Novipirellula artificiosorum: one gene and its partner. The main gene of each other region encodes a partner of the protein of the gene in region 2 in a complex. Links are inferred from orthologs where the notes say so. Each region holds a gene or a part of one and is shown on either strand. Other genes may lie near its edges.

Region 1 (12,082 bases), on a different replicon or contig from region 2:
ATAGCCAGAACGCGCTCGCGACCCATGAAGATCCGACACGTGCGTCGCGGCCGTTCGACATGCAGCGAAGCGGCATCGTGGTGGCCGAAGGAGGCTGTTTGTACACGCTCGAACGACTCCGTGACGCCAAAGCACGTGGTGCCGAAATCTACGGCGAGCTGGTCGGGTACGCAATCAATACCGACGCAACGGATTTTGTGTTGCCGAATCCAGAGCGACAATCGCAATGCGTCCGCATGGCGCTCAAGCGAGCCGGTTTGGAGCCCGATCAAATCGATGTGGTCAGCACCCATGCGACGGGTACCAGTAGTGGCGACACGCAGGAATGCAAGGCGCTACGTGACGTGTTCGGCGGATCGACGTCGGTTCGGATCAACAATACAAAAAGCTACATTGGACACGCGATGGGCGCAGCCGGAGCGCTTGAATTGGCGGGGAACCTGCCGTCGTTCAAGGATCGTGTCGTCCACCCCACGATCAACGTCGACGAACTGGATCCCGATTGCGCCCTCGACGGCTTGGTGCTGAATGAGCCCCAACAGGTATCGCAAGTCGACTACATCCTTAACAATTCGTTTGGCATGTTGGGGATCAATTCGGTCGTGATCATCGGCCGTCTTTAAGCCCTCTTTTTTCTGAACTCGACGATTGAGATGTGCGGAACAAACGACCGCCGAAATCGTTTCCTTTTGATACCTTGAGTTAACTGAGCAAATGACGCCTGCTGAAATTCGTGAAGAGATTATCGACATCCTCGAAGACATCTCGCCCGATGAAGATATGGAAAACCTTGATGACGAAAAATCCTTTCGTGACCAACTGGAACTCGACAGCATGGATTTCTTGGACATTGTGATGGAGCTGCGGAAGCGACACCGCGTCCAGATCCCCGAGGAAGACTACGGAAATCTCGCCAGTATGAATTCGACAGTTTCCTACCTGGAACCTAAGATGAAGGACATCGTGAAATCCTAGCGGCATTCTTAGGTCAACCTTTTGTACGACACCATCATCATTGGCGCAGGAATGAGTGGGTTGGCCGCAGGCATCCGGCTGGCCCATTTTGACCAACGGGTCTGTGTTCTCGAACGCCACTACACGATTGGCGGACTCAATTCGTTCTACCGACTCGGTGGACGCGATTATGATGTCGGTTTGCATGCGATGACCAACTTCGCCACCAAAGGGACCAAGAAGGGACCACTGGCGAAGTTGATTCGGCAACTCCGTTTCCGTTGGGAAGATTTCAAGTTAGCCGAGCAAAATGGGTCGTCCATTCGTTTTCCAGACGTCTCGCTCGATTTCGACAACGACTTTTCGCTGCTTCAGCAAGAGGTCGCCGAAAAGTTTCCCGACCAAATCGACGGCTTCCAAAGTCTCTGTGCTGCGTTGTTGGATTACAGCGACATGGACGGCAACGACCCCAGCTTCATGCACTCGGCTCGTGAAGTCATGGCGACGCACCTGACCGATCCCTTGCTCATCGAGATGTTGCTGTGCCCGTTGATGTGGTATGGAAACGCGAGAGAAAACGACATGGACTTTGGTCAATTTTCGATCATGTTCCGTGCCTGCTATCTGGAAGGCTTTGGACGCCCCTTCAAAGGGGTGCGTATCATCCTGAAGAACCTGGTGCGAAAATTTCGCGGCCTCGGTGGCGAACTCAAACTGCGAAGTGGCGTTTCCCGAATTCATGTAGAAGCGGGGCGCGCGGTCGGCGTGGTCCTCGACGATGGAACGGAGATCCAAGGCAAACGTGTGCTTTCCTCGGCCGGCAATCTCGAGACGCTTCGGCTGTGTGATGACATCAGCGAAGTCGATGTGGCCCGAGCCGGGAAGTTGTCCTTCATTGAGTCGATTTCGGTCCTCGACAAGATGCCCAAAGAGATTGGGTTTGACCAGACGATCGTGTTCTACAACGACAGCAAAACATTTCATTGGCAACGCCCCGAAAATTCACTCTGCGATGCACGAACGGGCGTCATTTGTTCGCCCAACAACTACGCCTTTGATGCCGAAGAAGGGGAACTGCCCGATGGCGTCGTACGAATCACGACGCTCGCGAACCATGATCGGTGGTGCGGTTTACCCGAGTCGAGGTACGAAGCCGAAAAAGTGATCCAGTACGATGCAGCGGTCGAATCGGCCGTTCGCTTCATGCCCGATTTTCGCCGACATGTGATCGATACCGACGTCTTTACGCCGAAGACCATTCGCCGCTTTACTTGGCACGACAACGGAGCGGTCTACGGAGCGCCCGACAAACAACTCGATGGCACCACGCACTTGCCGAACCTCTTTCTGTGTGGAACCGATCAAGGGTTCGTCGGCATCGTCGGTGCCATTCTCAGCGGAATCAGCATGGCGAACCGACACTGCTTGCAACCCTGAGGGGCCCCCGCATTGCGTGTCATCCCGACGCCGTCGGTACCAAGGCGTCAGTTGCCAAAAACACCAGAATCGTCATCCGATTCCTCGGATTCAATGCGACTGCGTGCCAAGGTCATGAAAATGCTGCGTTCGAGCGACTCGGCCGTGGCATGTCCCTTCGGCAAGTAATCGTTTGCTCCCGCTTCGATGCACCGAGCACAGTACTCGGGGTCGGTGATTCCGGTCATCACGACGAGCGGGGTGGTGGAGCAGAACAGGCGGAAGCGTTTAATCGTCTCCACACCAGCACTATCGGGGAGGTTCAAATCCAGCAAAACCAAGTCAACCTTGGCGCTGTCGTTACCGTTCTGCATGATGCGATGACAGTCGCCAAGCGTGGTCGCTTCGGCGATCCGTAGCGATCGATTGACTCGGCCGAGCATGCGTCTTGCCGCGGCCCGATCGTCGTGATTGTCCTCGACGATCAACACATGGATCGCTCCTTTCCCTTGCTCCTGCCCACCGAGTAGCGATTCTAAAGCAGGAATTACAGACGTCATCGATTCGATTCGATGATCAGGATGATGATCACACAACAGGTCAATCAGCTTTGCCACCTCCTCGCGAACCCCCAACTTTCGCGAACTGAGGAACCGTCGTTTGGAAACAAGGTTCGTGATCTGCTGCCCCACCGTTTTACCAATGACTCGCGTCTGACCGGTGAGCAAAAAGAACAAAGTCGCACCCAGGGAATAAATGTCCGCACGCTCATCGACGTCGTTCTCGTGCAACGCTTGTTCGGGCGACATGAACTCGATGGTTCCGACAAGGTGGTGAGGATTCGTCCTGTATTCTCTGTCTTGATCATCGAGCCCCATGTTTCGGGCCAAACCTAAGTCCGTGATTTTCACAACCCCGTCCGCAGTCACAAGAATGTTACCTGGCTTGACATCACGATGGATCAACCCCTTGGCGTGAGCGTGTTGTAACCCGCGTGCAATCTGAACCGCGTAGTTCAGCGCCGTCGACTCCGGCAGGGGACCATTTCGTTTTACGATTTGGTGTAAATCGCTTCCTGATACATATTCCATCTCGATATAGAACCGAGATCGTATGCGTCCCGAATCGTACGCGACGACAATGTTCTTGTGTGCAAGTTGCTTGGCAATCTCCGTCTCACGCTGTGCGCGACAAATCGCTTTCTCGTTGGCTGCCATCAGCTTCAACGCGACCGTCTCGCCACGCTCCATGTTCATTGCACGGTAGACGGTACTCATGCCACCGCGGCCAATCATCTCCGCGAGCGAGTATTTATCGAAACGAAGCTGATCCTCGCGTCCCCAGTGCAGATGCATTGCTTGGAACTCGGTCAACAAGCCTGCATTGACCACACGTTCCATGGACACGGAGGTATCGGATCGCTTGGTGATAAAGCGCTGCACGCGATCGATCTGCTTTGGCAAAAAAGCCTTACTGTGTTTCATCCGCTCGAGCAAATCTCGCCCAGCAATTTCCGAGACTCGTAGATGCCCGAGGGGATCGCGATCACTATCGACGCTGATCGTTGCCGCCGCGTCGTCTTCGAACGGCAAAGGCAGTTCCCCCATTAAATGCGAGGGATGTAGGTCCACGTTAACGTATTCCTGATACTCTCGTCGCCACACCAACATGGCACCGGTGATGACCGCCATTTGATCCAATCCCTCGATCAGCGTCGCGGAATTCTGTAGCATCAAGGTCGAAACCGACCCCATCACGACCGCCAAGGCGACCAGCTTTGCCATCAACGGTGAAAGAAAACGGGACGCTCCCCAAAGCGACAACAACACGAACGCAGCACCCGCGGTCGTACCGGAAAACCACTGAATCACCACCGCCGCCACGACTGCCGTCGTGACGACCAAGCAGATCAACCATCGATAGATGCGTTCTCGAGACAAAGAACTGGCCGCTTGTGGACGGGGTTCCAATTAGTACGTCAGAGGGCCCTGCCTCAAATTCTAACGCCTCGCGGCCCATGATCCAAGCGTTTGGTAGCGTGAATCGCGAGATTGTAGTGGATTCTGGATGATCGGGACGATCTCCCCTTGTCCTGGCGTGAAAATGATACAATCGCCGTGTGCCACTTTTCCCATCCCTTCTCATCATGCCGCAAACGCCAAACATGCCAGATGCGAAACGGAATTCGTCCCCGGCGTCGGTCCAACCGCTGCTGCGAAGTCGGTTGTTACCTCGCATCTCGTTTCGGTTCGTCTTTGCCTTGACGACCTTTGCTGCGATCGTCGCCTCAGTCGCGCGGGTCGCTGGTGATGGCGGCGCCTTGGCGAAAGCGACGATCGTTGCACTGATCTATCCCGCAGTTTGTTTGTGCACTTCGGTCGTGTTGTTCTTGTTTGCTTGGGCCATTACGACACTTTGGTTCAAAGCCGATGACCAGGACACCTTGCACGGTAACCCCTTTGCCGAAGGCCAATTGCCGCCACAAATCTTGCCGCCGCGGGAGAAGGGCGTATGAAACGACGACCATCTGGGGCAGCTGCCGCGACCTTTCTTGCCGCGTGGAGCATCGTTTTGATGGGGGCCCCGCAGGTTGCCGCTCAGTCGGTACCCGACGATTCGCTGCTCGCGCCGATTCAACCCGTAACGCTGATTCCGACGACCAAGACCAATCGGGTTGGTTTCACCGCGACGATTGCCGCCGGCCGCATTCAAGTCGCCGGTTCCGTGCCCGTCAAAATCGTGGTTCGTTCAACCAGTACGTTTACGGCCGATCGCCAATTGGTGTTCCGCTTCACATCGGACCCTCTGGGGCAATCGCCGCCGAGCAATGGGTTGCGAGTGGATGTGCCGGTGGAGCTTTCTCAGGGCACGCGAATGACCTCGGTGACGCGGTACCTTCCGAAGTGGTCGGTGGGATTGGACTACAGGGTGACCGTTCGCGAGCAAGGGCAAGTGCTAGCCGGTTGTGAAGCGAGTGTTTCGGGACCAGCGGTTCGCAATTCACAAGTGATCACCACGAAATGGCTTGACGCCGAGTACGAGTTCAACTGGGTCTTGGTTTTGGATTCCGAACGGGTTGACGTAGCGAAGCTTCCCGACATTCGCGCGCTGCTCCACGTGCGCCGCGATACTTTTTTTGTCAACGAAACCCGTGCCCCGCGAGAGGAGTTGACGTATTGGAAGTTGTTGCTTGAAAGCGAGGCATTTCGTGGAGCGTTTTCTGTAGCCGGACAGTCCGAATTGCCGACCGACTGGCGTGGGTATCAGGCCTTGGACGTCATCATTCTCAGCCAAGCTTCCTTACAGGCTACTAAACGAAACGGGCGTTACAGCGCAATCCGCGACTGGGTGCTCGCGGGTGGATCGATCGTGCTTTACGACGCCGATTCGCTGCAAACGTTCGTCGATTCGTTGCAGCTAGTATCGGAACCCAGCGAGTGGATTGCCAGCGCGAAACGTGAGGTGATCAACGACCGGATAAGGCAAATCAAGGGGCTGCGGACAGACGTGGCACGACAAAGATCGGAATTGAGCAAGTACATCGCCAACGACCCGAACATGGATCCGACGATTGCCTTTGGCTTGTACACGGGCATGTCAGCGCCGAATCAACCGAACGATCGAAGTCCCGAAGAACAGATCGCTTGGCTCGATGCCCAGCTCGCCAAGCTGACGGAAATCTTGAATCGAACCGGCAAACAGTGGGACGAATCGATGTGGGTCCGCCCTCTTGGCACGGGCTTTGCCATCGGCTTTCCAAGCTCGGACTCAGCGCCGTTCCCGGGAGTCATGCAATGGAAAATTGTCGACCAGCTGCTTGATTTTCGATCTTCACCGATGCTGCGTCGAGGCGCCGACCCGATCCTTGGTGACAATCGGTTTCGCCGTTGGATGATTCCGGGAGTCGCCCAGCCGCCGGTCTACACGTTCATCGGTCTGTTGACCTTGTTCGTCATCCTTGTCGGCCCGGTTGCCTATCGCAGCACGTCCCGCCGAGGGCGAAGCTATTTGATGTTCTTGATTGCGCCGGTGCTTGCCATTGTTACCACCGTTGCAATGTTTGCCTACGGCATCGTGGCGGATGGCTTTGATACGATCGCCCGAGTGCGTCAGTTGACGTGGATTGATGGAGCGACGGGAGACGCCAGCGAACGGGTTCAGGCGACCTACTTTGCTGGGGTTCGACCGGCCGACGGAATGACCTTCCCTGCGTCGGCAGAAGTTGTCCGTTATCCCGATGGATTGTCAGGTGATTGGGAGGATTTGAACAAGCGGCCCCCCGAAACGTTGGGGACGGTAACGATCACCAACGAAGCACAGGTGTTCGACAAAGCGTTTTTACCATCGCGGCAACAACGCCAATTTGTCACGCACCGCCCGCGCGCCGCGGTGGGCAGTTTGCAGTTAACCCTCGAAGCGGCCGACACCGATGTTCAGGTGGGCTTTGTGCGAAATGATTCGATCTATGAACTTCGCCGCTTGGTGGTGCGTGGCAATGATGGAAAATACTGGACCAGTGAACGGGTTGCAGCCGGATCCTCGCGAACACCGGTCTACCCCCTTGCATCCAAAGATGCATCCGAAGCGATCGCGAAGATGTACAACGAGTTCCGAGCCATCGGGGAAGATAGTCGCCGCCGCTCTTCTCGATCGTACCGTAAGTCCACGCGAGATCTGATCAAGGTCGTGAACGAAGGCTTGTCGTCGCAAACCCGTTCGACATCGTTTGTCAACGAAGGGTCGTTCGAGCAATGGCTAGGGCGGGCACTGCAAATCGAGGGGCAATTGCCGCATTCCCATTTTGTCGCGATGAGCGACGTGACCCAGGATGCCGTTGCGGTTGAATCGGCGCGAGTCGTCGACAGCGTGCACTACGTTTTCGGGACACTTCCATGAGCGGCGACTGTATCGAACTGAGACGTCTGCATCGTTTCTTTGGGAAAACCAAAGCGGTCGATGACATTTCCTTTTCGGTGCCGCGAGGCCATGTGTTTGGCTACATCGGACCCAACGGCGCTGGCAAAACAACCTCGATGCGAATTTTGGCGACATTGGACCTGCCCAGTTACGGGGACGCCTACATCGATGGTTTTTCGGTCGTGAACGATCCCGAGTTGGTCCGCCGCCGGTTGGGGTTCATGCCCGATGCGTTTGGGACCTATCGCGACGTCAATTGCAGCGAGTACCTCGACTTCTTTGCTCGTGCGAATGGCTTGGTCGGACGCCAACGAACTCAACGCCTCGCGTGGGTGCTTGATTTCACCGGGACTCGAGGCTTGGCCGACAAACCGATCCGCGGACTCAGCAAAGGGATGAAGCAGCGGCTCTGCCTCGGCCGCGCGTTGATTCACGACCCCGCCGTGATGATTCTCGACGAGCCGGCTGCGGGGTTGGACCCGCGAGCCCGAATCGACCTGCGTAAAATGATCCGTGAACTTGCCGATGGCGGCAAAACGATTCTCATCAGCAGCCATATTTTGACCGAACTCGCAGAGATGTGTGACTCGGTCGGCATCATCGAACAAGGGCATTTATTGGCCACCGGCAGTGTCGACGGGATCCAACGTCAACGGGCGCAACAGCGTGAATTGACGATCCGTTTCCTGGACCGCATCGACCAAGCGGCTGCCCAATTGCAAACTCGACCGGGCGTCGGCAAGCCGATCATGGACGGTCATTGGCTGCGATTCGAATTCGAGGGCGAGGCGGAGGAACAGGCCGACCTGGTCGCATGGATTGTCGGTCAAGGATTCCGAGTCACCGAAGTCGTGTCGCACAAGAAAAGTCTCGAGGACGTCTTCCTCCAAGTCACCGAGGGGCTGGTCCAATGAGCGAAGCAGTCCATATGCCGGCACCGGCTCAAGACGCAGGGCCCCGCGCTGCATCGACGTGGTGGCAGCGAATCGATCAGTGGTCCGAACGCGCGGGCGATCACCTCAATCCGATCTTGGTCAAAGAGACTCGGCAAGCACTCAAGAGCCGGCAATTCGTCGTCACCTTTTCGGTCTTGCTGTTTGCCGCGTTGGCTTGGACGGTGGCCGGAAGCTTATCGCAAATGCCCCAAATCTATACCACACCCTCGGCAAGCCGGCTGCTGATCGGCTACTACATCGTGCTGGCCATTCCGATGTTGCTAGTCGTTCCCTTGGCCGCGTACCGATCGCTTGAAGGGGAAATTGATGACGGAACGTTGGAGCTATTGTCGATCACCGCACTCAGCCCATGGCAGATTGTGCTGGGGAAGTTGGCTAGCGCCTCGTTGCAAATGATGTTGTACTTTGTGGCCCTGTTCCCCTGCATGGCCTATGCCTACACGCTTCGCGGCGTCGATTTGCCTACGACGTTGTTGATTGTCGCCATCTTGGTGGTGTCGGCTCTGGTGTTGACCGTGGTCGCTCTGTTTCTCGCACCGCTGGCGAGAAGCCGGACCGGGCGAATCATCACGCTGCTGTTGTTGGTGGGCATCTTGGTGATCGCCGAATATGGCATCGGCGCGATGGTGATTGGCATGATCGTCTACGGAATTCCTTTTGCGATGCCGCTGGTGTTTTTCTTGGTGATGACGACGTTGCTCGTTTCGCTTTCGCTCAGCCACCTATTGCTTGCGGCAACCGCAGCCCAATTGACGCCTGAAAGTGAGAACCGATCCACCCACCTGCGGATTTCGATGATGGTTGTCACGATGACTTTGATCGGCATCGCCACCTACGCGACCGAATCGATGCCAAGAAACGACGCCTCGACCGTGTTGAGCCTGGTCGGTGCTGCACTGCTGGTTTTCTGGGTCGTTTGTGGCAGCCTGATGGTGGCGGAGTCCTCCGTGACGACACCGCGGATTCGTCGCGAGTTGCCGCAGAGCTTTTTCGCGCGCGTGATGTTGACCTGGGTCACCCCAGGCCCCGCGACGGGCTTGGTCTTTGCAACCGTGAACATCCTCGTCGTCACGGCATTTACCCTATTTACGATCCGCAACACTCTGTCGCCAACGTGGTCGTTCGCCGGCGGGCAATTGCAAGCGCTGACTCGGCTTTCCGTCTTGTTGGCAGCCTACTTGATCGGCTTTTTGATCGCGGTCCGCTGGCTGATTGCGGTCGTACGCATTCGAAACAACCCAAGAGTTGAGATTGGCGTTGCAGGTTTGATTGCCGTGCTGGTGCTGTCCTCGCTGATCCCCTATTCGATCGGCATGCATCTGAACGATTACCGACCCTTTGCCTACTCCCGATGGCAAATCACCAATTGGGTCTGGACCTTAGGTGAAGCGGCCCCGAGCGGCGCTGTCGACTGGACGGAGATCGGCATCGTTGTCGCCGCCGTGGTCATCGCCTTGATCGGATGCCTGTTGACCATGCCCCGAATCGTCTTGCCTCGTCGCACGGCGACCCCCGAAAAGGTCCAACAAGAACTTGAGACAGCCTAGCCCGCTGGCAAGACTTCGTCGGATAACGGATGTCGCGCCGGCGGGGCGGAACTTCATGCAGACGGACCAACACCCCTCGGCTCGCTATTTGCCAATACAGAACCGGCTAAACACGCGGTCCAAAATGTCGTCGGTGTAAACGGCTCCTGTCACTTCGCCGACACAATCGGCTGCGATCCGCATCTCCGCAGCAACCCATTCATGCCCCTCACGGCGGCTCACCAAGTCGATCGCGGCGGCAACCGCCTGTTCTGCCTGCAACAACGATTGGCCGCACCGTGCCGCAGTCCCGATCACGGAACCTGATTCCTCCGCATCGTAGGATTCCAAGAACTCAACGACGCGACTCTTGAGCACTTCGAGGCCTTCGCCCGTGACAACACTCGTGTAAATCCAGTCGCCGCAAGCCTTTGCGGGATCCACCAAATCGGCCTTGGTCGCAACCCATAGATCCAATGCATGTCGCTTCCCTCGAACGGCATGCGAGCGAAGAGACTCACGCATCGATTCCAACTCAGCGATCGATCGACACTGCGAAGCATCCACGCACCACAATCGCACATCGGCCGACTCTGCAGCCTGGACCGCGTGATGCTGTGATGCCAACGAAATGGCCGCTAACTCATCCTCATGACGCTGAAGCTCCACGCTTCCCGCTGCTGCGGACTCGTTTCCCGCTGCTGCGGACTCGATTCCCGCGGTGTCCACCAATCGAATCGGATGACTCCCAAAGTGGGTTTCGACAACGATCGCGTCTCGCGTGGTCCCCGCAACATCGGCCACGATCGCAACCGCCTGTTTCGAGAGTGCGTTGATCAAACGGCTCTTGCCCGCGTTCGGATTGCCGCGAAGCACAAGGGTCGGTCGCGAATCACTGCGGATACGGCTGCCCATCCGTTGACGCGTCGCTGCGAGCTGATGCCGACAATCGGACAGACGTTCAAGCAACCTTCGGTCGCTAATGAACTCGATGTCCTCGTCAACGAAATCGAGCCCTGCTTCCACATCGGCGATCAAGTTGAGGATCGTGGCACGGGTTTTCTCGAGTGGCCGCGATAGATTTCCCGCTAATTGGCGAAGCGCCTGGTCCAGCGATCCGCGATGCTCGGCCTCGATCACCCCCAACACCGCCTCGGCCTGGGTGAGATCCAACCGACCCGCGATGAACGCTCGCATCGTGAACTCGCCCGGCCGCGCCGCGCGAGCACCCGCCGCCGTCAACATGCTAACCAAGGCCTGCAGCACCGGTAGCGATCCATAGGTATGGATCTCCGCACTCGGTTGACCGGTGTAGCTCTGGCTGCGGGGCCACAACAAGACGGCTGAATCCACCACTCCAATTGGGGGTCCCACGTCAATCGCATACTCCGCTGCGCTGGCCCGCCGCAAACTCGCGAAACCCAAGCCCAAGGATTCGAGCACCGACAGCACTTGCACGCCCGACAAGCGGACAATCCCGCGCTCGGCTGGCTCCGTCGGTGAAGCGATGGCAACAATGGTCTCTTCAAAATCGAGCATCGCCGTAAACCGAAAGCGGGACGGATTGTCAACAGGAAGCGAGCATTGTAGCGGTACCGCCGAATCGATCCGAGCCGCCAACCAAAACGATCACGCAACGTTCTGGCTCCCTTCTGCCCGCGTGAGCGGGCAGAAGGGTCGGGGGTGAGGGGCTTTCCGCACACCGATTGCGGACCGACTTTTTGGTTCGATCACGCTGCTGCCACCCCCTCATCCCCAGCCCTTCTCTCCCGAAAAGAGGTCGTCCGGTTTTTAAGTTGTGACTAACTCAGTGTTTCGGTATCCAACCACCCCTGCCCGCGCAGAGGTCGTGCAGTTTTTTAATTTGTTGATTGAAAAAGACTTACAAGATTTACCTCTCCCTCTGGGCTCGTTGTACCGCGCATCTCGGGTGGTGTCTAATACATCTGCGGGGAAGGTGACGAGATTTCGCTCTGGACTTTCGACAAACCGCTGCGAATGATAGTTGCCTTGCGTTTCGCGCTGGTGCTGCGAACATGGGAAAGCCTGTTGCACGGAGGTGCGGTTCATGGGTGCGGTGGCTCTCGGACTCCTCGGTCAAAAAACCGGCTCATCCGACCGAAGCGCGCGGAACCCAGACTCAAGGTTTTTTGGAGGTATGGCTCCGGTGTCCAATGATCTCTTAGAAAAGAGTCCCCGACGGTCGGTCGTCCGCAGGGAACCAGTAGCACCCTTGGCGCACCGTCGACCGGGATATCCCTTGTCAAGTTGCACCTCTGCAGAGCTCGACTCCGTTTCTACCGGCAACTGCAC
Region 2 (12,040 bases):
TGATCCAAGCCGGTCAAGCCGAAGATCCGAGGCGCAAAGTATAGAATCGCATTGATCCCAGAAAGCTGGTTAAAAAACGCAACCAGAAATGCGAGCATGATGGGCGTTCGCAACTTCCATGACCAGAATCCATGGGTGACTCTCTCGCTTGACGTCGCCGCTGCGACAATCTCATCGGCCAACGCAAGCACGTCGGCTTCGGATGCATCGGAGTTGATGGTTCGAAGAACCTCCAATCCCGTTTCTCGATCGCCGCGGCCGATCAGCCAACGAGGACTCTCGGGCAACGTGAAACACAACAACGAGTAGACGATCGCGGGAAAGGCCTCGACGCCCATCATCCATCGCCATGCATTCTCGCCCACGTTGCCGAGCAACGCATTGGACAAGAACGCGATCAGAATGCCGAGCACGATGTTGAATTGAAACATCCCCGCCAAACGACCACGCATGGCTGGTGGAGAAATTTCAGAGATGTACAAGGGTGCGGCAACCGTAGAGATGCCTACGCCGAGACCACCGATAAAGCGGGCGATCATGAATGAGTAAACATCCGTTGCCATTGCCGACCAAACGGCCGACACGACGTAAAGGATTCCGATCCACAACAGCGTCTTGGTGCGTCCGAATCTGTCCGTTGGCCAGCCGCCGATCAGCGAGCCGACCACCGTACCCCAAAGCGCCATACTCATGGCCAGACCATGCTCGACGCTGCTCAACTCCCAAAGTGCCTGGATCGGTTTTTCGGCCCCTGAAATCACAACGGTGTCAAAACCGAACAAAAAACCGGCTAGTGCAGAGGTCAATGACCAGAAAAACAGACGCTTGTTCATAGGAAAACCCGGCTAAAGATAATGAGTCCTTCATTAGGATCTAACAGGTTAGCATATTGCGAGCGTGCGTTGTCAACACGCGGCCTCGCCTGGTTTGTGCTCAGTTTTACTGACTCTGAATTGGCGCGAGTTTTTACTGGAGGAGTATGGAAGGGACCGTTGCTCGCAATTGCGGGGGCGGGCGCGTTTCGGTAAGGAATCAAGGCAGGACAGGAGTCGCTTTAGCGTCAGTCCATTTTGAGGTCGAATAAAGAAACCGCGGCCCCTTTATCACTCTTAGTAAACATGGACGTTCTCTCTGGCAACGGGTTGCGCGGACAATTGAAACACAGAGGCACAGAGGCACAGAGGAACACAGAGCAGATGCTCTGTGCTTTCTCCGTGTTCTCTGTGGTTCGCCCTTTCTCGCGGCGGGGCGATGGCTTTTCGGGTGGCACAGGCTTGGTACGATAGATCTCGCGCGAGCGTCCTCGGTCGTCAAGCCGCTGGCCGTAGAAAGACGGAACAAAACGATGCTCGCGGTTATCAAGTGGTTGATCACACGTCCCGCCCCGCGTGATCGTGGCCGTGATCCGGTTGACCGGCACCCAGACCCCATGCAAGCGGACTTCGCAAAATGAATCCGTATTCACCGCCGGCGACCACAAGCGAGGATCAACGGCAGCTGTGTCCGATTTGCAGAACCCAAGTCGAATTCCTTCGCTTTGCATTTCCGTTCGGCTCTTGCCCTCAATGCAGAAACTATCTCGCGATCCGCAATTGGGATCGTCAATCGCTTCCTTGGATTCTTGGCATCCTCGCGATAACAACGGGTCCTTTGATCGCTACGTCGATTGGGATTCCAATTCGGGGCTATCCGATGGGGCGGCTTGTCCTGATCTGGATGGCTGCGATTATCCTGCACGAGAAGCTTGCTGGGCGGCTGGTTCCCGCGGTTTGCTGGGGTTTCTTCGCACTGCGCGATGATGACCGAATCACGCCGATCACCGATTCACTCGCAAAGGGGTTTTTTTCGCCCACTTTGGCGTTGTCTCGGTGTGGGGCCATTTTGTACGGTCGCTGTCTGTCCTTCCTGTTTTTGAACTGATTACGGATATTTGCGAGGCAATGATGCTCTCTCGCCCCTCGAAACGGATTTCGTTGGCGCTGATTTCAGTGGTCATCGGTGTTGTGGGTTGTCGTTCACCACGGACGATTGGTAGTTTGTTCCAAGTAACCCGGCACGAAAGTGCAGAGTTATCCGACGTCGAAGCCCCACGCCAGCGTTTGGCGACCGCGAAACCGAGAGCGGGGTCGGTGTTTGGTAGTGCGGAAGCGACAGATCCCGAGGAGGAATCGCTGATTCGGCAGGTTTCCCACACCGACGAAGCACCCCTTGCGCGAACCCAAAAGCTGCCTGTATCGACCAAGCAAGCGAACGCGGCCGAAGCAAGGGCCGACGCTGCAGAAGGAATGTCGAAACAGGAACTGTTGGAGCAGCTTGAGGGGATGTCACCGGAGGTCAAAGAGCTGGCGCTGCGTCAATGGAACGCCTTAGCGAATCATCATGTGGAATCGACGGCGCAACCGGCGCCACTCGATCAAGCCCTCGCCAAGTCACTGAAGCACGAACACCAGCTGCCGCCCGCGAAAAACGAACCGGCCAGCGCGCCATTGAAACGACTCGCGATGCCAGCCGAAGAAACACCCACCAAGGATGTCTTCGCCGAAGACACAGCCGAAGCCATCGCCGCACAGAACGCTGCCTCGGATCTCGAAGAAGTTGTTGTGACCACCATCACGGACACGAAACTAGAATCCAAACCCGAGGCGATCAAACCGGTGTCGGCCACGCGCCGCCAGGACGATCCTCGGATGGTCTCGACCGCGTCGATGCAGTCACCGACGGCAACGGAAGCCGCTGCGAGTATTGATTCGTTGTCGGACAAAACGCTTTATGAAGCGTTGCTGAAACGAATTGCGATGCCCGTTGACGGCGAGTCGGATGCCGAGCATGCTCGACGATTGATTACCGCGAGGCATTTGATGGTGTTAGCTGGCAATCCCGATGCGGCCGTCGAGAGAATCGAAGGGATGACCGACAAGGAACAGGAATACCTGAGGCATCAACTCTTGGGCCTTTGGACCATGGTGGATCCCGAAGGGCATCCCGTTCAAAGCCGACGTTTTAGTTCTGCATTGCCCCAGCTTCGTGAAGCGACGAAGTACCTCGCCGCCGCGACGGATTCGCTTGAAGTGCGATCGCTGGCATTCTGTACCGAGATCATGGCGTACGGGCAAACCAAACCGTTCCCAACCACGCAGTTCCAGCCAGGGCAGCAGGTCATTTTGTACTGCGAAGTGGAGAACTTTGTCGCCAAGAAAGTGGAGAATGGATTTCAAACCCATCTGCAAGGAAGTTACGACGTCTTGAACTCCGAAAACCAAAAGGTCGCGAGCCAATTGTTGCCAGCCGACCAACAGATTTCGGCAAACTACCTGCGTGATTACTTCATCGCCTATCAAATGCACCTGCCTCAGAACTTGGCGGAGGGCAAATACCGTTTGCAACTCACCATGGAAGATATCGAAGGCAAAAAGTACGGTCAGTCAAACATCGCGTTTGAGATCAAATAATCGTCGCGGGGAACGCACCCTTCTTTTTCGATGTCACGCGGATTCCGTTTTTCGAGTGGGCCTGTCCCAAAACAGCAGGATGAATCCGACGGTGACGGCAGCGGAAAACAAAGCCGGGGCCATCCACAGCGTTTTCCAATCCATCGTACCATCGCGCATGGCATAAACCTCCAATCCACCGAACACCTGCGCTCCGACAAACATGCCGAGTCCCTGAGTGACCAAGACAAAGAAGCCTTGGGCTTGGTTTCGAATTGCGGGAGGGGCTTTTCGATCGACGTAGATCATTCCCGTCACAAAGAAGAATCCAAAGCAGATGCCATGTAACACGATGCCGCCAAAAATCATCCAGACACTGTGACTCTCTGCGGCGATCGCAAACAAAGCATAGCGGACGACCCACGCGGTCATGCCGATCGACATCATCCATTTGATCCCCAGTCGAGCAAAACAAAGCGGCATCACGAGCATAAAGAAGATTTCACTCGCTTGGCCAAAAGCCAGCGCGAAGGTCGCGCTTCCAAACGGAGTGACGCCCGATGCTTCGACAAAGGATCGAGCGAATGCGGCATAGCCGACTTGGGGAATGCTCAGCAAGAATGCGGCGACCATGAAGAGAGCAAACGCGGGGCTGCGAAACAACTTCAATGAGTCGAGCCCAATAATCTCACCAAACGTAACACGTTTTCCGGCTCTTGGTGGAGGCGAATGCGGCAGGGTGAAGCAGTAAAGCCCAAGCCCGCATGCCGATCCTCCGGCCAACCCAAACTGCAACGCGGATGCGTCCTTTCCTGGCAACAGGCTGATTGCCACATTGCCGCAGATCCAGCCCACCGTTCCCAACACGCGAACGATCGGAAATTCCTTCTCGCGATTGCCTAAGTGTTGAAATGATATGCTCGCTGTCAAAGCAATCGTCGGCATGAAGCAGAGCATATGCACCAGTAGCGTGAGCACAAACGGATGGCGTAAGGACTGCCACAGGATCGTGAGTCGTTCCAGAAGCCAATGTTGGTCCGGAGCGGGCGTGACGCTAAAGGGGGACGCCATCGAGGGTGCGACCAACAGCAGCAGACCACTGATGACAAATAGAATCGCCAGCGCGATCTGTGTGGGAAGGAAGCGGTCGGCGATCAGCCCCACAAAGAAGGGAGAGAAGATCGCCGCGAGCGGCCCAACCGAGTAAACCGCAAAGACGAGTCCGTCCATTTGGATGTCTCCGCGAAGCATGAATCCGGTGGCGGAGACATACCAAGCTCCCATTGCGAAGAACTGCAAGAACATCATCACGGACAACCGAATCAATACCGATCGCTGTGTTGTGGCATCGGAATTCATCGAGGTTGTCATCCTGTTGCTGCGTGTGTTCGCCAAGCTGCTGTGCTAGAAAGCTGGAGCGTAGCGATATCCGACAAAGAGTACAACGATGGCGGACCCCTTGCTGTCATCCCAGCGGTCGGTCAGCATGATGAAACCACTCTCGCTTCAAGCCCTGACTCGGCTTTTTTGACTTGCCCTGCGTTTGTCGCCAAGCGTTGCTTGGTCCAGTGGTTTCAATTTTGGTTGACGGTTTGCCAAAGGCGACCAGGACGGAGCGTTTGAAACCGACTTCGATGACTCAGCTTGGCAGCGTGTTGATTTGCCACATGACTGGGCCATTGCCGGCGTTGCCAACGGTGATTCGATGGGGCCGATTCTTTTACCGACTCGACGCATCCGCTGTTCTACGGAAAGGCTGTCGCCGTCTTACGTAGCATTCCTGGGAAGTCCGGAGCGGCCACGCTTCAGGTTCGTGCCGCAAGTGGTATCGCATCGGAAACTCAGGTCACGTTTCATGATTGAGTCGGTAGCCACCCCCTGTTGACCGCTCCACGATTCGCTGCTCGCAGCACGCAAGCTGACGTTTTAATCTGTACAATAGTAACTTTGGCGATTCGTTCTGGGATGCAACCAACGGGTCGATTTGCGTGGTTCCGGTTGTTGCCCAACTCCAACGGCACTCTTATGAAATCGAATGACAAGAAAAAGAAGCACGTCGAACATACCGGTGCCGGTTCGTTTGTAAACGGCTCGGGGGACGTGAAGGCGAAGAAACATCGAATTGACAACAAAACCTACAACAGAGAACTTGCCCACTTGCATGTTGAACTCGTGAAGATGCAAGAGTGGATCAAGCACGAAGGTTTGAGGGTAGTCGTGATCTTCGAGGGACGTGATGCTGCCGGAAAGGGTGGCGTGATCAAGCGAATCACTCAGTGTCTGAACCCGCGAATCTGTCGCGTGGTCGCGTTAGGGCGACCCACCGAAAGAGAGAAGACGAGTTGGTATTTTCAACGTTACGTTGCCCATCTGCCCACGGCAGGTGAACTCGTGTTGATGGACCGCAGTTGGTACAACCGAGCCGGCGTCGAACACGTCATGGGTTTTTGCACGGACCCGGAATACCATGAATTTCTTCGCTCATGCCCCGAATTTGAACGCATGTTGGTTCGCTCTGGGATTACCGTGATCAAGTATTGGTTCTCGGTAAGTGATGAAGAACAGGAGGTGCGGTTTCAGAAGCGAATGAAGGATCCAACGCGGAGTTGGAAGCTGAGTCCTATGGACGTCGAATCCCGTTCTCGCTGGATCGAGTATTCCAAGGCGAAAGATACGATGTTCGCTCACACGGACATCAAGCAAGCACCGTGGTACGTGGTCAAGGCGGATGTTAAGAAAACGGCTCGGCTCAATTGTATCACGCATTTGCTCAGCATGATTCCTTATAAAGACTTGACACCGACTCCGCCGAAGCTTCCACCGCGTCCCATTGAAGGTGGCTACCTTCGTCCACCTCTTGAGGATCAAACTTTCATTCCTGAGGTTTGGTAATCCGCTGATCAAGGTTGCTTTTTTTGCCTTCCAGACGCGTGAGGACCAGTGCTAGGTCAGCGGGGGTGACACCACTGATACGCTTGGCTTGGTCCAGATTGAGCGGCCGGACTCGATTGAGTTTTTCGCGTGCTTCGTGTCGCAAAGGACCGATGGCGTCGTAGTCGAACGTTGCTGGAATTCGTTTGCTGGCCAAACGATGCTGCTTTTCTACCTCCATCTTTTGCCGGGTGACGTAGCCTTCGTACTTGGTGTCGTACAGCACTTGCTGGGCCGCTTCGGCGTCAATCCGACCGAGGCCTTCGACGCGTCGGCACATTTCATCCCAATCGACTTCGCTGCGACGAAGAAATACATCGCCGGGAATCTTGTCGCATCGTGCCGCTTTGAGCAATTGATTGGCTCGTGCCATTTGATCCAGTTTGGTTTGGAAGCGTTCGCGCCGCGCGGCGTCAATCAAGCCGAGTTCATCCGCGACCCCGGTCAGCCGGCGGTCCGCATTGTCTTGACGAAGCAGCAACCGGTATTCGGCCCGGCTGGTGAACATGCGGTAGGGTTCGTCGGTGCCGGCGGTGACCAGATCATCGACCAGGACGCCGATGTAAGCTTGGTCTCGCGTGGGGACCCAGGCTTCTTTGCCAGCGACTTTTCTCGCGGCGTTCAGTCCGGCGATCAACCCCTGACCGGCGGCCTCTTCATAACCGGTGGTCCCGTTGATTTGTCCAGCCAAGAAGAGGCCTGCGACTCGCTTTGATTCCATCGAGGCCCAAAGCTGTGTCGGGGGGCAAAAATCGTACTCGACGGCGTAACCGTAACGCATGATCTGCGCGTGCTGAAGCCCCTCGATCATCGCAAACATCTGATCCTGAACATCACGCGGTAGACTGGTCGAGATACCGTTGACGTACACTTCGCCGGTGTTGCGACCTTCGGGTTCGAGGAACAACTGGTGCGAGGTTTTATCGGCGAAGCGAACAACCTTATCCTCGATCGACGGACAATACCTCGGGCCGGTGGAATTGATTTGGCCGCTGTACATCGGCGCGCGTTTTAAGTTGGCGCGGATCAATTCATGGACGGCGTGGTTGGTGTGGGCGATGTGACAAGGAAGTTGATCGGAGCTGTCGAGTGATTCCGTCAGGAACGAAAACGGTTGCGGCTTCTCGTCGCCCGGTTGTCGCTCCAGATTGCGATAGTCAATCGACTTGGCATTGAGTCGGGCTGGCGTCCCCGTTTTGAAACGTTCGACTTCAAAGCCAAGTCGAGCCAGCGCGCCGCTGATTCCGCTGGTGGTTCCCTCCCCTGCCCTGCCCCCGGCGGTTTGGGCCTCGCCGGTGTGCATGATCGCTTTGAGAAACGTTCCGGTTGTGAGGATGACGGTGGGTGCAACAAACAAAGCATCGCCGACGACCGAAACGCCGCGAACGCGAGTCTGTCCTTCAACGTTTTCAGTCAACAGGTCGATCACCGTTTCTTGGCGGAGATCCAAGTTCTGTTGTTGTTCGATTTGGTGTTTGATGTAAGCCTGGTAGGCCTTCTTGTCGGCCTGAGCGCGGGGGCTATGCATGGCCGGGCCTTTGCGACAATTCAAGAGACGGAATTGGATGCCGGTGGCGTCGATCGCATGGCCCATCAATCCGCCCAAGGCATCGACTTCGCGAACAATTTGCCCCTTGGCGACTCCTCCGATTGCGGGGTTGCACGACATTTGGCCAACCGTGTCGAGGTTGGAGGTCAGTAGTGCCGTTTTGGCACCAAGACGAGCGGCCGCGGCAGCCGCTTCGGTGCCCGCATGACCGGCACCAATGACAAGAACGTCGTAATGATAAGAGCTTTGAGTCATGGTTTCCTGTCGCGGGGGTAATAGCTTCAAGATCCGCTTGGGGACAGGTCGAAGCCGAGAAGGACGTAGTGCAGACTTCCGTATTTCTTTTGTTTGGGGCTTGATCGACAAAATGTGTATCGCCAAAAAAGCGATTTCCGTTGCCGCCGCGCCCAACTTGGCAATGCTTGCGTTGATGCTACTTTCGCTATCCTTGGCAACCGCTGACGAACCGAAAAAAAGCCCCAGCGTTGTGCTTGGCACCCGAACGTTCCGAATTCCCTTCAACGTCAACGCCACACCGTCCACGACGACCTCGGTCCGATTGTACGTTCGTCGAGGACCTAACCAGCCGTGGCAGCTCGCCGATACCAAGCCCAGTAGCATCCGCGAATTTGCCTTTGTTTGCAAGGACGATGGCGAATTCTGGTTCGCAACCGAAACCATTGAGTTGCCGCAGGCGGCCGATGACGACGTTGCCGTTGGCGGATCGGTCGACGCTCAGCTGAGAGTCTTGGTCGACACGACCAAGCCAGTGATCGATTTGCAGGCAGACGCCGAGGCCGATGGAACGATCGCCTGCCGATTGTCGATTCGCGATTTGACCGCGATCACCGAAACGCGAGTTTATTATGCAACCGATGTCGACAGTCAGTGGCAAGATTGGGCACCCAAACCGGGTGAAACCGCCGAGCGTTTTTCGTTCCTTCCCGATCATGATTGGCGACAATTGTCGGTGCATGTCCGAGCCGTCGATTCCGCTGGCAACCACGCGACCGCGACCAAGCAATTGCAGCGGCCTCGGATGGCGGTCACCGCCATGCCGACGTTCGCGATTCGGGTAGAGCGATCACGCGGCCGAGTTGGCAGCACCAACTCGGCGGGGATCGTCGCGACCCCGGTCCAATATCGAATCCATACGGGATCCGATTTGTATGTTCGGCCCGCCTTATCGGACCCCAATGACACGTCGACCAGTCCGGTGATCAAGCTCGATCGGTACAAAACCTCCGCCGTGGAGGAGAGCGAAACAAGCCTCTATCGCACGGCCGACTACAATGTTCCTCATGTGGCTGCTAATCCGTTGAGCCGCCTTCGCGGTACGAATCTGGCCGACTTCTCCCGTGTCCCGGCGAATGCTCAGCGACCGGGGACCGTTCCGCCGACGCCACCGAGTTATCAATTTTCGGCGGTTCCCCGCTACACGGCATCCAGCTCTGCGGTCGAGCTGCCGCCACCCGCCACAGCGGAACAGGTTGGCAACGGTTTTGGATTGAATCCACCGCAAGTGTCGCCTGGCTATCAAACGCCATCGTTTTCGCCCAATGCGTTGGCGTCTCCGTTGCCTCCGGTGGCGATACCGAATGCATCGGCATCCGCTGAACCATCGACCGCTCCGTATGTGGTTCCTTCCCTGAACCCAACGGCATCTGCAGTGCCGAGCACGCAGGCGGCGAGGCCTCAATCGGCAGCCGAAGCGATGCGGCCGCTGGACAACGCGAGGCCGATTCGTCCTGCCCCGCCTGTTTCCCGTTCGCCTTATGTGACACCAGCCACGCGTTTACCGGAATCTTCTCCGTCGCCTGATCCCCGTACTCGCTACGGTGCAAATCGCCCTGCGTCATCGCCGCCCAAATCGCTTGATCCCACCCTGTTCGCCGAGCGCGTTCCGACACGCTACAGCAATTCCAATCGTTTTAGTCTCGAGTATGAATTGGAGGCTGTCGGCAGTCGTGGTGTCGATTCGGTGGAGCTTTACGGCAGCACCGATGGTGGGCAAACTTGGAAGCTATGGGGTCAAGACCCTGATAAACTGAGTCCCTTCGATATCGAAACCAAAGAGGAAGGTGTGTTTGGTTTCTGTATCGTCGTCGTCAGCTCCACCGGGCTTGCGAGTCCTCGGCCACTTGCGGGTGAGGACCCCGATATCGTTGTCGTGGTCGATAAGAGTGCACCGCAGGTTCGAATCACTGGCGCCCAGTATGGCGAAGGTGACCGTGTCGGTTCGCTCGTGATTCGTTATGAATGTGCAGATGCGAACTTGATGGCTCGTCCGATCACGTTGTCCTTCAGCGATCGCGTGGATGGGCCTTGGACGACGATCGCCGCGGGCCTTCGCAATCAGGGTGATCATGTCTGGCCTGCGGACCCGAGGTTGCCGCGACAATTGTATTTGCGAATTGATGCAACCGACGGTGCCGGGAATATGGGGTCCTATGTGCTGGATCGCCCGATTGATGCTCAAGGTTTGGCCCCCCGAGCCAGAATTCGCGGATTCCAGCCGATCAGCGGTTTTGCTCCGCCAGCGGAGAACGAACAAACCGCGGGACGCCCCCGAGCGACGTTTAAGTAGAGCGGCTCGTGCAGAACACCCGCACTCGTTGGCTAACCGGGCGAGACTCGCTGGCTAACCGGGCTAGATAGGTGTCGCGGATCGCGATAGTCTTTTTGGTGTCTTTGTCGCCTGCACTTCGCCGTTCGTTGTTTCTGCTATGGCCATCCAAACTGCCTTCGACCTACTTTCGAAACCACCCGCCGAGCTTCCCGCGGTTGCGGCCGTTTACGGTTCGGACACCACGCTTCGGTCGTGGGTCCTTGCGGCGTTAAGCGCCGATGGTGACGTGACATCGTTTGATGGGGATGTGGTTCGCTGGGCGGATTTGCGAGACGATTTGGCAACGGCATCGTTGTTTGATTTCGATGGAAAACGGTCGATCATTGTTCGCGATGCCGACAAGTTTGTTTCCAACCATCGCCCCGAACTCGAAAAGTATGTCTCGAAACCGGGGACTTCGAATCGTTTCTTGTTGGATTTGTCGTCGTTGGCTTCCAACACGCGGCTCTACAAAGCGATTGCCGGTGATCATTTGGTGGTCGCATGCACGTCGACGAGCGATAAGAAGTTGGGCATCACAGCGACGACCCGCCGAAAGTTCTTGTGTGGCTATGTGGCCAAACGCCACCAAGCCGTGCTGGCTGCGGACGCCGCGGATGCATTGGTCGAAATGATCGGTGATGAGATCGGGATGCTGGAGACCGAGATTGCAAAACTGGCACTTTATCGGGGCCCCGGCGAGGTGATCGATGAGCCCCTTGTTCGCGATGTTGTAGCGGGATGGCAAGGCAAAACGGTTTGGCAAATCACCGACGCGATCGCCTCGGGTGATGCCGCCGAAGCGATGCGTCAGCTCGACAAATTGATGAGTGGTGGCCAGCGTCCGATCGCGTTATTGCCGCAGATCGCATGGTCGCTTCGTCGGCTTGGGATGGCGACCGCGGTGGTCGAACATCGTGAACGGGAAGGACGGTCGGTCCAGTTGGAGGATGCCTTAGCTGCCGCCGGCATCAACCGCCCGTCGGAAATTCAGCAAGCCAAGAAGCAGCTGCGAGGACTCGGCCGCGCTCGTGGAAAACAGTTGTTGCCATGGCTGCTCGATGCCGATCTGCGTTTGAAGGGAACTCACAGCGCTGAGGGTCGCGATCGGTTTTTGCTTGAGCAGTTGGTGATGCGCATGGCGAAGTCAGGCTGAGGCTGGCGTTTTCAGGCGAAAATCGCTGAAGGGTGATCCACATTCCGCTGCCTCCGGCCGTTACAATGGAAGGACGTCGCTCTCCTACGTCCCCCCTTCCCCGATTCTTGCGGAGCCTACTTCATGCGTCGACGAGATTTTTGTAAAGCTGCTGGGCTGACAGCGGCAGCCATCCAAACGAAGGCATTTGCTGCTGCTACGGATACGCCGCTTCGGGTGGGTTTGATTGGTACCGGCTGGTACGGAAAAACCGACCTGTTTCATCTGATGCAAGTCGCCCCCGTCGATGTCGTTGGCTTGTGCGATGTTGATCGACAATTGGTCAATGAGGCAGCCGAGCTGGTGTCGGGCCGTCAACCCTCCGGCAA

Evidence for each region.
Region 1: the proteins of mnmG (region 2) and Poly41_RS09425 are in contact, whole or in part, in a solved structure (PDB 9HIP), measured with the Escherichia coli proteins. The link is inferred for Novipirellula artificiosorum from one-to-one orthologs.

The regions. Positions count from the first base shown.
Region 1 is NZ_SJPV01000003.1:31-12,112, reverse strand. The notes cover bases 9,092-12,058. They hold Poly41_RS09425 (tRNA modification GTPase), read right to left. Parts: upstream 11,309-12,058; coding sequence 9,875-11,308; downstream 9,092-9,874. Other genes in these bases: Poly41_RS09430 (ABC transporter permease), read left to right, coding at 9,092-9,790. In the rest of the region: Poly41_RS09465 (beta-ketoacyl-[acyl-carrier-protein] synthase family protein), read left to right, coding at 1-623; Poly41_RS09460 (acyl carrier protein), read left to right, coding at 715-975; Poly41_RS09455 (phytoene desaturase family protein), read left to right, coding at 997-2,391; Poly41_RS09450 (protein kinase domain-containing protein), read right to left, coding at 2,439-4,310; Poly41_RS09445 (hypothetical protein), read left to right, coding at 4,517-4,885; Poly41_RS09440 (hypothetical protein), read left to right, coding at 4,882-7,266; Poly41_RS09435 (ABC transporter ATP-binding protein), read left to right, coding at 7,263-8,201; more of Poly41_RS09430, read left to right, coding at 8,198-9,091. UniProt on the Escherichia coli protein: Exhibits a very high intrinsic GTPase hydrolysis rate. Involved in the addition of a carboxymethylaminomethyl (cmnm) group at the wobble position (U34) of certain tRNAs, forming tRNA-cmnm(5)s(2)U34.
Region 2 is NZ_SJPV01000001.1:526,413-538,452, reverse strand. The notes cover bases 5,733-8,657. They hold mnmG (tRNA uridine-5-carboxymethylaminomethyl(34) synthesis enzyme MnmG), read right to left. Parts: upstream 8,164-8,657; coding sequence 6,301-8,163; downstream 5,733-6,300. Other genes in these bases: Poly41_RS01760 (hypothetical protein), read left to right, coding at 8,276-8,657; ppk2 (polyphosphate kinase 2), read left to right, coding at 5,733-6,320. Also shown: Poly41_RS01790 (sugar porter family MFS transporter), read right to left, coding at 1-833; Poly41_RS01785 (hypothetical protein), read left to right, coding at 1,450-1,920; Poly41_RS01780 (hypothetical protein), read left to right, coding at 1,941-3,449; Poly41_RS01775 (MFS transporter), read right to left, coding at 3,483-4,787; more of ppk2, read left to right, coding at 5,454-5,732; more of Poly41_RS01760, read left to right, coding at 8,658-10,495; holA (DNA polymerase III subunit delta), read left to right, coding at 10,635-11,672; Poly41_RS01750 (Gfo/Idh/MocA family protein), read left to right, coding at 11,796-12,040. UniProt on the Escherichia coli protein: NAD-binding protein involved in the addition of a carboxymethylaminomethyl (cmnm) group at the wobble position (U34) of certain tRNAs, forming tRNA-cmnm(5)s(2)U34.